3 regions of the uncultured Anaerobiospirillum sp. genome follow, and region 2 is predicted to be linked to each of the others. Evidence: predicted binding sites of a transcription regulator. Region 2 holds the regulator's gene; each other region holds the start of a gene.
What was found. The regulator sigma-54, encoded in region 2, starts transcription at its own class of promoters, with help from an activator protein. The targets are predictions, from matches to a motif close to TGGCACNGTTTTNGCTT.

Region 1 (4,236 bases), on a different contig from region 2:
AGCTTATTGGTGGTGCAGCTCACAGACAAAGTAAAGCTCAAAAGCGAAGCCAGCTGTCAGGTGCGGTTAAAGCATTCCAATCAGGTGATGTCAGTGCCGCTCGAGAACAGGCCAAACTCCATAGCCAGCCACAAGGTACATACGAACAGTACAATCAAGAGGTTGAGGCACTCAAGAATGCCGACTCTCGTCGTCTGTCTATGAGCATCAAGGAACTGATGCAGTACTCTTTAGGCCAGTCAGACTCTAATGCTAGCGGCATTCTTCTTTCTTACATCGGCAGTTTACCTACCTTAGATGTGTTCTGTAAGACTAAGGGTGTAGAGCGTATGCACTACAGATATAACGATGTGGATACTTTCTTAAATCCAAATCTGGTCTACGAGAACGCAGCTCCACTCTATGAGTCAGCAAAACTCATGGCTAATTATTTCCAGGATGACTACATTAACTCTGATGTGCGTACCTTCATCAACGATATCATGTACTTCAATCCAAGTAGTCAGAAAACCATCCAAAAGGGTGTGCGTAATGCTCTGATTCAGGAGACTGATTCATCTAACTTACGAATCTACTCACTCGAGGGTGTTGGTGGCTTTATGGAGATGCCAGGTCACATTTCAGTGGTAAATGACATGGCCTACATTGAGTGGAGAGGACATCGTATGGTTATGGCTGTTTCCGTACGTAATGTAAAGGGCACTCCATCACGTGCACAGCGTATTGGTGAGATGACTATTTCAGCAACTGCCAAGGCTCTCATGGAATACCAAATCATGCGTACAGGCTCTGGTAACCGTCCAATGCTCCACTTCAATAAGAAGTAAGCCGCAATACAAATTACAAGACCAAATATAACAAAAGGGACACCATCGGTGTCCCTTTGCATATGCATCAAATAACGAACAAAGGCCATGCACATATTCTCTGCATACCTTCCAGTGCACAAGATGAACAAGATGCATGCACATTCATACCTGATGCAGCAGCCCAATCGGCCTACACATTCATAGCTTTCTAATCCAGGAGCTATCATAGCTTTCTAAGCAGTGAGCGATCATAGCTTTATACACGAGCGCCATAAACAAATAAGGCCGCAATAATTGCGGCCTTAGGATATGAAAAACTGAAAACTATGTACTAACTTGATTAACGGCCTAACAGGCTCAGTGCCACAGTAGGACGCTGGTTAGCCTGGCTTAAAATAGTCTGAGAGGCCTGCTGGATGATCTGGTTCTGAGTTAATGCAGCAGTTTCAGATGCAAAGTCAGTATCGCGAATACGTGAGCGGGCGTCAGACTCATTCTCAGCAATAGAGCTCTGATTGCGGATAGTGCTTTCCATACGATTTTGCACTGCGCCTAGGGCCGCACGTCTTGAGTCAATAGCTTCAATAAAACTATCAATACCAGCAAGAGTGGCCTGTGCACAGCTAGGAGTTGCTACAACCCATCTTAAAGCTGACCATTTGTTTTGTGCTGACATATACAGTCCCATCTTGCCATTTTCACCAGCCTTTGACATTTTGGTACTTTGTTCTACAGCATTTGGTTGAATTCCTAGCATAGACATGATGCCTTTCATGTGGAATCCACTAGACATTGCTAGTTTAATCATGTCTTGAGAGTTTGCGCCTACTTGGAAGTAATACTCTCCATCTGCATTTTTAAGGGTATCAAGAGCTTTAGCGTTATTTCCTGGTGCTCCGTTAGGTGCGTTAGTAGCACCTATACTCATAAGAACATGAGCACCGGCGAATGTTGTCTTATAGCCAATACGAGTGATCTCTTGGCATAAAGAATCTACTTCTTCTTGCAGGGCCTTACGATCCTTTTGGGTATTAGTACCGTTAGCTGCCTGTACGGCTAAGGTACGAATACGTTGCAGCATGTTGGTAGTTTCGTCGAGTGCACCTTCAATGGTCTGAGCTAATGCGATACCGTCGTTCGCGTTACGATTTCCCTGATTTAAGCCATTTATCTGGGATGTTAAGCGATCAGAGATCTGCAGACCAGCAGCGTCGTCCTTAGAGCTATTGATACGAAGACCACTAGAGAGTCTCTGATAAGAGGTATTGAGGGCTAAAGTGGAGTTAGCCAGCTTACGTTGAGCATTAATGGAGCTCACGTTGGTATTGACGTATAGAGCCATGATCTATCTCTCCGATTGTATTAGTCGGTAGAGAGATGCCCCTTGGCTCAGTCTCCACCTTGCATGTTGCAATCAATGTATTCGTAAAGGACATACATGCCACTTACGAATAAACTGTCTGCTAGAGATGTTTTTCTAAAAAGGCCGCAATGGAGAGTTAGCGGCCTTGGCGATATAGAGAATCGATAACTGCTAGGTGGCTATCTGCCGCCTAACAGGTTCAGCGCAACAGTTGGGCGCTGGTTAGCTTGTGTCAGAATGGTCTGAGAGGCCTGTTGAATAATCTGGTTCTGAGTTAAAGCTGCAGTTTCAGACGCAAAGTCAGTATCGCGAATACGGCTGCGAGCATCTGATTCGTTCTCAGAAATTGAGCTCTGATTGCGGATAGTTGATTCCATTCTGTTCTGTATTGCGCCTAGGGCCGCACGCTTAGAATCAACGTATTCAATGAACTTATCGATAGTATTCAGGGTGTTCTGAGCAGCCTGAGGAGTCTTTACCAACCAACGGACCTCATTAGTACCATTTGCCTTTGAAAGACCTGCTTTTGACCAGTCGGTACCAACAGTTCCTTGATTAGCACTAATGGCAGGCAAAGTGCCTACACTGAGGGTGTCTGCAATGGCCTTCATAGTAAAGGCACCGCATTCTAGAGATATTTCGTCGTTGGCGTTGGCTCCGACCTGGAAGAAGTACTCATACTTGTTGGTGTTACCAATCTTACGCATTAATGAGTTGTTGCCGCCGCCGTCGAGAACTTGTGCGCCAGCAAAGGTGGTCTTCTTGGCGATACGGGTAACTTCTTCAGAAAGGGCATTTACCTCTTCTTGAAGAGCTTGGCGATCTTTTTGAGTATTGGTACCGTTAGCGGCCTGAACAGCTAAGGTACGAATACGCTGGAGCATGTTGGTGGTTTCGTCTAAGGCACCTTCAATGGTTTGGGCCAAGGCGATACCGTCGTTAGCGTTACGATTTCCCTGATTTAAGCCATTTATCTGGGCAGTTAAGCGATCTGAGATCTGTAGACCCGCAGCGTCATCTTTGGAGCTGTTGATACGAAGACCTGATGAGAGTCTTTGGTATGAAGTATTCAGGGCTAAGGTCGAGTTAGCCAGCTTACGTTGAGCATTAATGGAGCTCACGTTGGTATTGACGTACAGAGCCATAGTCGTTATCTCTCATAACTTGCCATGAGCTATCTGTGGACATCATGGCCATTTGGAATCGTAATCTATAAAGTGCATAAGGTGTGCCTATCTACTAAATTGCTTTTGCAATTTTTTTGTTATAAGCCTATTTAAGCCAAGGAATTGCTAGGTTTATGGAACTGATTAGGTGATTTAAGCGCCGCTAATTTTGTGCAATTAATCATTACACTCGAACTTGACTGTTTAGATTGTCTATCGTTAATAGTTAGTTTGACAATTTGACTAGCTTTTGCCGCTATGTTTTATGTTTGTCTAAGGGAGGATGGGGTGGCAGGCTGTTTTAATGGGTTTGCAAAGAAAAAGGCCATCAGGGCATGCCGAAGTTGGCTGTGCAGCTGGTGGCCTAATGGGGTGCTAGAAGTTATTGCTAGCAGCTATTGATGTGGAGTAGTGGCTGATTAGTGGACGCCGTACATGCGGTCAGCCATGAAGTTAAAGAGAGCCTTGCGATACTTTGCAGACTCATCTGCCTCTGGAACGATGTAGTCAAAGCAGTGGTAGACGCCGTTCTCAACGTGCAGCTCAACCTCGTTACCAGCATTAACTAACTGGTTGGCAAAGTTTAAGGACTCACTAACAAAGAGATCGATGTCGCCTACATAAATGAAGCTAGCAGGCATGTTGCTTAAGTCCTGAGCAAAGGTTGGTGAGAAGTAGCCTAAGTAGTCACTCTTCTGGATGAGCTTCTTGCGAGCATCTGGGGCCATATGAGCTACTTCTTTGGCATCACCATATTGACTCCAAGCAAATACATTGCTCTCAGGAGTCCATAAGACCTCGCCAGTCTTCTCGGCCTTAACAACTTCGTTGGTGCCAGTGCGGTAATCAAGCATTGGATAAGTCAGAACCTGGCCAGCAATTGGGAAGTCGTAATGAT
Region 2 (4,236 bases):
TCATGAGGCAGGGTATTATGCCCAAATTCTTTTTGGGGGCTATGTCCAAATTCTCTTTGGGGTTTATGCCCAAAGTAGTTTTGGGCATAGGCCCCAAAGTGCTCGTTTTTAGCTGACAATGGGGCGATGGGGAGTTGTAGTGGCGTTTCGTCTCGTGTTTCGTTTCGTCTCGTTAGTGCCGCTTTGAGTGGCGATGGTTTATACAAGACGCTTACGCTGTGAGGAAGAGCCGATACCAATAGACTCGCGGTATTTAGCGATGGTACGGCGAGCCACACAATAGCCCTTTTCTTTAAGCAGCACGGCGATCTGATTATCAGAGTATGGTCTGCGTGGATTTTCCTTTGAGATGAGTGATTTGATCTCTGCACGTATTGCAGTTGAAGAGGCTGTACCGCCACTTTCGGTGCTAACGTGAGAAGAGAAGAAGTACTTAAGCTCAAAGGTACCACGAGAGGTAAACAGATACTTTTCAGTAGTCACACGTGAGATAGTTGACTCATGCATCTCAACTTCGCGAGCGATGTCGTTAAGCACTAAAGGCTCCATACGACTCTCACCATGATCTAAGAAGGCTTTCTGATGCTGAATGATGCATTTTGAAACCTTGAGCAAGGTGTCGTTACGCTTAGCGATACTTTGAATAAACCAATTGGCCTCTTGCAGGTTGCTCTTGAAGAACTCTTTTTCACGCTCGTTGCGTGCATAGCAAGAGAGGGCTTTGTACTGTTCATTTAAACGCACGCGTGGCAGTGAGTCAGGATTAAGGACAACATCGTAATTGCCATTTTCATCTTTAACGACTAAGACATCAGGAATGATGAAATCTGACTTTTGCTTAACTGCAGTATTACCAGGGCGTGGGTTTAATGAAACGATGATCTCAATAACTTTCTTTAAGAGATCTTCTTTGATGCTTAACTGATTGCACAAGCCACGATAGTCATGGTTTGAGAGCATGTCGAGGTACTGAGAGACTACTAACTCAGCAAACAAGACCTCTTGGCTTACATTGGTCTGCATCATTTCACGAATCTGAATGAGCAGACACTCTTGTACAGTACGAGAGGCTACGCCTAATGGATCAAAGTGCTGTACGAGTTTTAGCACAATGGCCACATCTTCTTCTGTGGTATCTGGATAACGGCCGATAACTACAGAGACGATGTCCTCAAGGGATTCAGTTAAATAACCTGAGTCATCTACAGCATCAATAATAGCCTCGGCAATCTCACGATCGCGACCACGGATCTGAGAGCAGTTAAGCTGCCAAGTAAGGTGATCTCGTAAATCCTCTTCGGTTTCACCCTCATAGACAGTGTTAAGGCCAGTAATGCCGTTTTTAGAGCGTGACTTAGCAGAGACACTATCATCTCTAGCTAATGTATCGTGGTTAGATAAAGTCGAGATGGCACCAGGGTCCATCGCTGCTTCAGTTAATCTATCTGGCAGGGCAGTATTAGAAAGTGCATCATCTGCAGCTGAGAGATCAACATCTGACTCGCGATAGTCAGAGCCATAATCAAGATATTCTTGGCTAGCCTTGGATCCAGTTAGATCATAGTCTGAGTAGTCATCTTCACTACGTGAGCGAGAGTAGTCGGCGCGTGACTCACTATCTTTACCAATGAGCTCACCAGCAGAGGCAACTTCGTTGTGCTCGTTGTAGCCAGACATATCAATGTCCGCACCTTGGTAAGAGGCGTCATTACTAAATGGATCAAAGATCTCGCTATCATTGGCACGACGCTCGTTTTCTGCCATTTCGTCAAGCGAGTCCACATTAGAGTTAGCGATAGACTCATCAATCTCTAAAAGTGGATTTTTTTCGATAGTAAGCTGAATCTCCTGACGCAGATCTAGAGTCGACAATTGCAGCAGACGAATTGCTTGCTGCAGCTGTGGAGTCATAGTTAAGGTCTGTGTCTGGACTGCTCTCATTTGCAGAGATGTTTTCAAGCCAGCCATGAAAGTTTTCCTATAAAGAGAAATTCTTACCGAGGTACACTTCTTGTACCTTCTTGTTTTCAAGCACCTCTTGTGCGCTACCCTTAGCGATAATCTCGCCTGCATTTACGATGTAGGCTTTGGAGCATACATCAAGAGTTTCACGCACATTATGATCAGTGATCAATACACCGATATCTCTATTTTTAAGGTGAGTGATGATGTCCTTAATGTCAGAAATGGAGATTGGGTCAACTCCAGCAAAAGGCTCATCTAACAAGATAAATTTAGGGTTGGCAGCGAGTGCGCGGGCGATTTCTACGCGACGACGTTCACCACCAGAGAGAGCCATGCCAGCACTTTTAGCAATGTGCTCAATATGGAACTCCTCAATAAGCTCGTTGAGTCTATTTTGGCGCTCGTGCTTGTTAAGCTGCTTTTGCAGTTCAAGCACACTCATGATGTTTTCTTCTACAGTTAGCTTTCTGAAAATGGAGTTTTCCTGAGGCAGGTAGCCAAGTCCTGCTAATGCACGCTTGTGCATTGGTAAGTGGGTAATGTCCTGATCATCGATCATGACATTGCCATTTTCAGTGGAGATAATGCCCACAATGATATAGAACGAGGTGGTTTTACCTGCGCCATTTGGGCCTAAAAGACCAACAATAGAACCGCTCTCGATGGAGAGGCTTACATCATTTACAACCACGCGTCCTTTATAGGTTTTCTTAAGGTGGTTGGCCTGTAAAAGACTCATCTTGTTACCTGTTTATTGCCACGGTTAATACCGCTGCTTAATTAAAGCTCTATTCATGCAGTTGAGGGGTATAGCCAAATGGACATGTCTACCTTTGTTACAACTACTAAGATAAAAGAGCTTAAAAACTTTAACTCCAAAAACTAAGAGAAAACTTAGTCATGCAAACTGCTTTAAATTCCTAAGCTCGCTATTAGGAGTTTGCTTGGATCTTTGCTAGTTTTTTAATCCTGTAGCCACGTAAATTTCGTGTTTACAGATCTCAAGATCTAGCAAATTTAGATGCTGTTATAAGCTAGCATCTATTTTTTTACTTGTTATCTTTCTTGAAGTCAGCTGGCACAAAAGTACTCGATACTCGACCGCCTTGGCTGTTGTTGTTCACAGCACGCAGCTTTTGTGAGTTAATGTTGTACTCGATACGCTCGCCGGTCATCTTTGACTCACCTTGCCAGACTACAGCACGACCTTGCAGTATGATGCTAGTCTTTTGAGGGTAGTAGCTTAAAGTGCGGGCACGAGCCTTGATGTATTTGCCGTTATCTTGCTGTTGTTGGAAGTTAACTGGAGAACCATAGGCGATGATAGACTCTAAGTCACCATTTTCATTTCTGATGATCTCTACTTTATCAGCGGTGAGCTTAATAGAGCCTTGAGTTGCTTCTACATCACCAGAGAACACGATCTTGTTTGCCTGAAGATCAGCGCTTTGCTCAACTGATTGAACGTTGATTGACTGCTTACTATCTGTAGATAACGCATATGCATTATTGAAAGCTACAAGAGCTGCAGATGTAATCAGTATCTTACGGATTGTAGACCACATGAGGCTTGTCCTTGATTACTATGGTTTTCTTGTTCAGATCGATAACGTAATTTGATCCTGTGTTAGTAAACTTAGTGCCTTCGATACTCAGCTGCTGTTTAGAGCTGATGATCTTATTTTTAATGTCAAAGTGCACGCTCTTAGTACTAACTTGTTTGATCTCTGAGGTGTCTACATCTAAAGGACTAACGGTGACATTGCCTCGTAAATCGGCATAGTTGTCATGCACCATCACGCCCTCTTTAGCCTTGATCCTCCAGCCATTTTTGGCTGAGCCATCGTCGTTTTTATCGTAGAAAACACCATCAATACCAGTGACTTCTAAGAGCTTTTTGTTTTCATGGTATTTAAGCTCATCTGTTGTCATGGAATGGGTTATATGTCCGTCTTGATCGTAGAGCTCAGCTTTTAAGCCTTTAGAAACAAAGGTTGGGTAGAGATTGGAGATCTCTTCGTTGCTCAGTCTGCCTTTCAAGCCAGAGAAGTGATACAACAGAGCTGCTAAAACAGTCAGCATTGCAGCAATGATGATCGATCTTAAAGTAACGCCCATTAAGAATTACTTCCCATTAAATGCCAAAATCTTTGATAGCTAATACCACTCAAGGCGAGCCTACATCATTATTCTTAACTAGCAACGATTAGCCTATATAGGCTAAATCACAACAGCTAGCCAAGATAAAAACAGCGCTATGTTTAATTGAGG
Region 3 (4,236 bases), on a different contig from region 2:
ATCTTAGCTCTGAGATCGTCAATGTGGTTGCAGATGCCATTGATAGCGGTGATGCTCAAGCTGCCAACACTGATGATGAGGCACAAAAGAAGCGTCCTCGTGCGCGTCGTGCTATCAAGCCTTCAGTAAAGGCAACTGTTGCCGCGATTGAAGCTGATGTTAAGCGTAAGCAGGCACAAAAGGCTAAGGCCTTAGAGAACGATGGCAGCATCGCGTTAAAGAACGCTGCTAAAGTATCAGCTAAGGACCTTAACTTAGATGCCGAATCTACCTTAAACATCACTCCAGTTGCTGATGCTGAGGTTCAGGTGGTACCAGCTCCACTGCGTAACCGCATCTACGAGGAGTTCAACATGACTCCTGGCATCAAGACTGAAAAGCCACAGCGCGTTAACTTAAAGAAGACCAAAAAGTCCACCACCAAGTAACGGCAAAAACTGAATAATCACCTCACGCAGCCCTCTTTGGCAGCGCACCAAAGGCCTCTATCGATGTTATATGCAACGATTTGAGGCCTTTTTCACTCCCGCCCTACTCCCCAATCCCTTCAATAAAACGCAAAAACCAAAACCGCTATTTTCCGCAAAAAGGTTTTTCTCGCGAAAATATTTGTATTATGTTTTGTAAAAAGCTTTACTTCATTCAACATTCAACAACAGAGTACTACCCCCTTCAGCATACGTTTTAAAACTCTCACCTCACGGCACATAATCCTATATACACTCAACAGAGTGACAACTGTTGCCGCACATATTGTCAATTTCCACTTTTAGCATTACAAGCTGATTTACAGGCCAAATGATAGCTAGATCCTACCCAATTCTGGTATCTAGAAAGTCATAGTGCAAGATAGCTGATGAATATCAGCTTTTAAGAGATTAGCAAGCACAAGCCTCGTAAGCCTAAACATTCAGTTGTAAATCATTCGATCGTGTAGTTGTATTTAGGCACAGGTGTTGCAAATGCCATAGTAAACAAGGATCAATCCTTGCCGACTATGATTATGCAGTGTTAACTCGATCAAGTTTGAAACTGCAAGATCATCAGTTTTGTCCTTTAAGACCACATCGCCTATCAGGCATGATGGCAGGATATGAGAAAAATACTATGGCTTTATACGTTAATACCAACGTTAGCTCCATCAACGCTCAGCGTAAGCTTGCTAACTCTACCTTAGCCCTGAACACCTCCTACCAGAGACTGTCCTCAGGTCTTCGTATCAACAGCTCCAAGGACGATGCTGCTGGTCTTCAGATCTCCGATCGTTTAACTGCCCAGATTAATGGCCTCAACCAAGGCAACCGTAACGCTAACGACGGTATTGCCTTAGCTCAGACCATCGAAGGTGCTCTCGACGAGACCACCAACATGCTGCAGCGTATCCGTACCCTCGCTGTCCAGGCAGCTAACGGTACCAATACCCGCAAAGATCGCCAAGCACTTCAAGAAGAAGTAAAGTCACTCTGTGAGGAAATCACCCGTATCGGCTATAAGACCACATTCGCGGGCGCACACGTCCTAGTCAGCCAAGGCGCAAAGTTTGGCGGTAATGGCTTATCTGGCGGTAATAATCCTGCAGACAACCTTAAAGACAAAGATGGTGCCTACTTCTTCCAGGTTGGTGCCAATGCCCAAGACATGATTAAGCTGACCACAAAGGAAGGCTTCCACATGAAGGGCATCATGGATATGGTTAAGAATGACGGCCTTGTTAATAACATTAAATTCACTACTGGCACTCCAGCACAATTGTCAAAAGCTGGCGATCAAGGTGAGTTTGGTCTTTTCTGTTCAGACGCTACAAAGCCATCCGGTGCATATTGGGCAGTAATCACTCCTTCAGCAGCTCAGAAAACACTTCAGTACATTGATAACTTCATCCAGGCTGTTGATTCTAAGCGTGCGGCCCTAGGCGCAATCCAAAATCGTATGGAAAGCACCATCCGCAACCAGAGCTCTATTTCTGAGAATGAATCTGATGCACGCAGCCGTATCCGCGATACCGACTTTGCATCTGAGACTGCAGCATTAACTCAGAACCAGATTATCCAGCAGGCCTCTCAGACCATTCTGACTCAGGCCAATCAGCGTCCTACTGTTGCCCTTAACCTCTTAGGCGGCAGATAGTCACAGATTTTGTAGTATTTCTCATATCTTTAAGGCCGCTTATCCCCTTTGCGGCCTTATTTAAAGCAGACAGTTTATTCGTAAGTGGCAAAACTGCCCTTTACGAATACATTGATTGCATGATGCAAGGTGGAGATTGTGCTTGTATAGCTCTCTCTGCTAAGACAGATACAAGGAGAGAATTATGGCTTTATACGTTAACACTAACGTTAGCTCGATCAACGCACAGCGTAAACTCGCTAACTCTACTCTTGCACTGAACACCTCATATCAAAGACTCTCATCAGGTCTTCGCATCAACAGCTCTAAAGACGACGCCGCTGGCCTGCAGATCTCTGATCGCTTGACTGCCCAGATTAACGGCCTCAACCAGGGCAACCGTAACGCAAACGACGGTATTGCCTTAGCTCAGACCATCGAAGGTGCTCTCGACGAGACCACCAACATGCTCCAGCGTATCCGTACCCTCGCTGTCCAGGCTGCTAACGGTACCAACACCGCCAAGGATCGTCAGGCCCTCCAAGAGGAAGTTGACTCCCTTTGTGCAGAAATTGTTCGTATTGGTGAAAAAACCACATTTGCTGGTGCACCTATATTAATGAGTAAAGGCACAGCAAATGGCTTAAAAGACACCAACGGTAACTACTTCTTCCAGGTTGGTGCCAATGCCAACGACAAGATCGAACTTACACTTGTTAATGGTTTCCATATGAAAGGCATTGCATCAATGAATAGCTTTGATCCTAACAAAATGAAGCTTGACAAAATGTCTAAAGCTGGTGGTACAGACAATTATGGTCTTTATATGTCAGATACTAACAAGTACTCTGCTTTAAGATGGGTTGTTGCTTTCCCTAGTTGTGCACAAAAGACCCTCGAGAACATCGACAAATTCATTGAACAGGTTGATTCTAAGCGTGCGGCCCTAGGCGCAATCCAAAATCGTATGGAAAGTACCATCCGCAACCAGAGCTCTATTGCTGAGAATGAGTCTGATGCACGCAGCCGTATCCGTGATACCGATTTTGCATCTGAGACAGCAGCTTTAACTCAGAACCAGATTATCCAGCAAGCCTCTCAGACTATTCTGTCGCAGGCCAACCAGCGTCCTACTGTTGCTCTTAACCTGTTAGGCGGTTAATAGGTCGCAAACCGTTTTCGAATCTCTCATATCGGCTAAGGCTGCCTCTTTGGAGGTGGCCTTATTTAAGAAGAGATTCACAGCAGACAGTTTATTCGTAAGCAGCATTACGTGTTTTTTTACGAATACATTGATTGCATAAAGCAAGGTGGAGATTGTGCTTGTATGGCTCTCTCTGCTAAGACAGATACAAGGAGAGAATTATGGCTTTATACGTTAATACTAACGTTAGCTCGATCAACGCACAGCGTAAACTCGCTAACTCTACTCTTGCACTGAACACCTCATATCAAAGACTCTCTAGCGGTCTTCGCATCAACAGCTCCAAAGACGACGCTGCTGGTCTGCAGATCTCCGATCGCTTAACAGCCCAGATAAATGGCTTAAATCAGGGAAATCGTAACGCTAACGACGGTATTGCCTTAGCTCAAACCATTGAAGGTGCCTTAGACGAGACCACCAACATGCTGCAGCGTATCCGTACTCTTGCAGTACAGGCTGCTAACGGTACCAATACCGCTAAAGATCGTCAGGCTCTCCAAGAGGAAGTTAACTCCTTATCCGAAGAAATTACACGTATTGCAAAGAAGACCACCTTTGCTGGCGCTCTTGTCCTTGATGGTGGTGGCACTAACACCTTAATGCGTGAAGTCGCAGGTCAGCAAGGTGCAGGTCCTAAAAAGTATGAGTACTTCTTCCAGGTTGGAGCCAACTCAAAGGACGAAATCACACTTCAGTGTGGTGCATTTACTTTACAAGCTATGGCAACTGACATCAGCGTAAGTAAATTTAAAGCACTCTCAAATGGCCAAGACATTGGTAACAACCTATCTGCTGCTGGTCTCTCGAAGAACGCTCAAACTAATGAAATGCGTTGGTTAGTAAAAGATCCACAGGCTGCACAAAGCACCCTTAACATGATCGATAACTTCATCCAACACGTGGATTCTAAGCGTGCGGCCCTAGGC

Region 1: a site for sigma-54 is predicted at 2,237-2,253, ahead of RDO37_RS09260 (flagellin). Genes of this name have one in related genera too.
Region 3: a site for sigma-54 is predicted at 946-962, ahead of RDO37_RS00980 (flagellin). Genes of this name have one in related genera too.

Annotation. Positions count from the first base shown of each region.
Region 1 is NZ_CABTML010000109.1:32,403-36,638, forward strand. It holds gene RDO37_RS09255 (serine hydrolase) at 1-827, shown strand, start outside; gene RDO37_RS09260 (flagellin) at 1,150-2,151, opposite strand; gene RDO37_RS09265 (flagellin) at 2,352-3,317, opposite strand; gene RDO37_RS09270 (alpha/beta hydrolase) at 3,758-4,236, opposite strand, start outside.
Region 2 is NZ_CABTML010000022.1:3,614-7,849, forward strand. It holds gene rpoN (RNA polymerase factor sigma-54) at 199-1,968, opposite strand; gene lptB (LPS export ABC transporter ATP-binding protein) at 1,979-2,704, opposite strand; gene lptA (lipopolysaccharide transport periplasmic protein LptA) at 3,015-3,530, opposite strand; gene lptC (LPS export ABC transporter periplasmic protein LptC) at 3,511-4,083, opposite strand.
Region 3 is NZ_CABTML010000010.1:10,502-14,737, forward strand. It holds gene RDO37_RS00975 (hypothetical protein) at 1-428, shown strand, start outside; gene RDO37_RS00980 (flagellin) at 1,108-2,127, shown strand; gene RDO37_RS00985 (flagellin) at 2,312-3,268, shown strand; gene RDO37_RS00990 (flagellin) at 3,472-4,236, shown strand, end outside.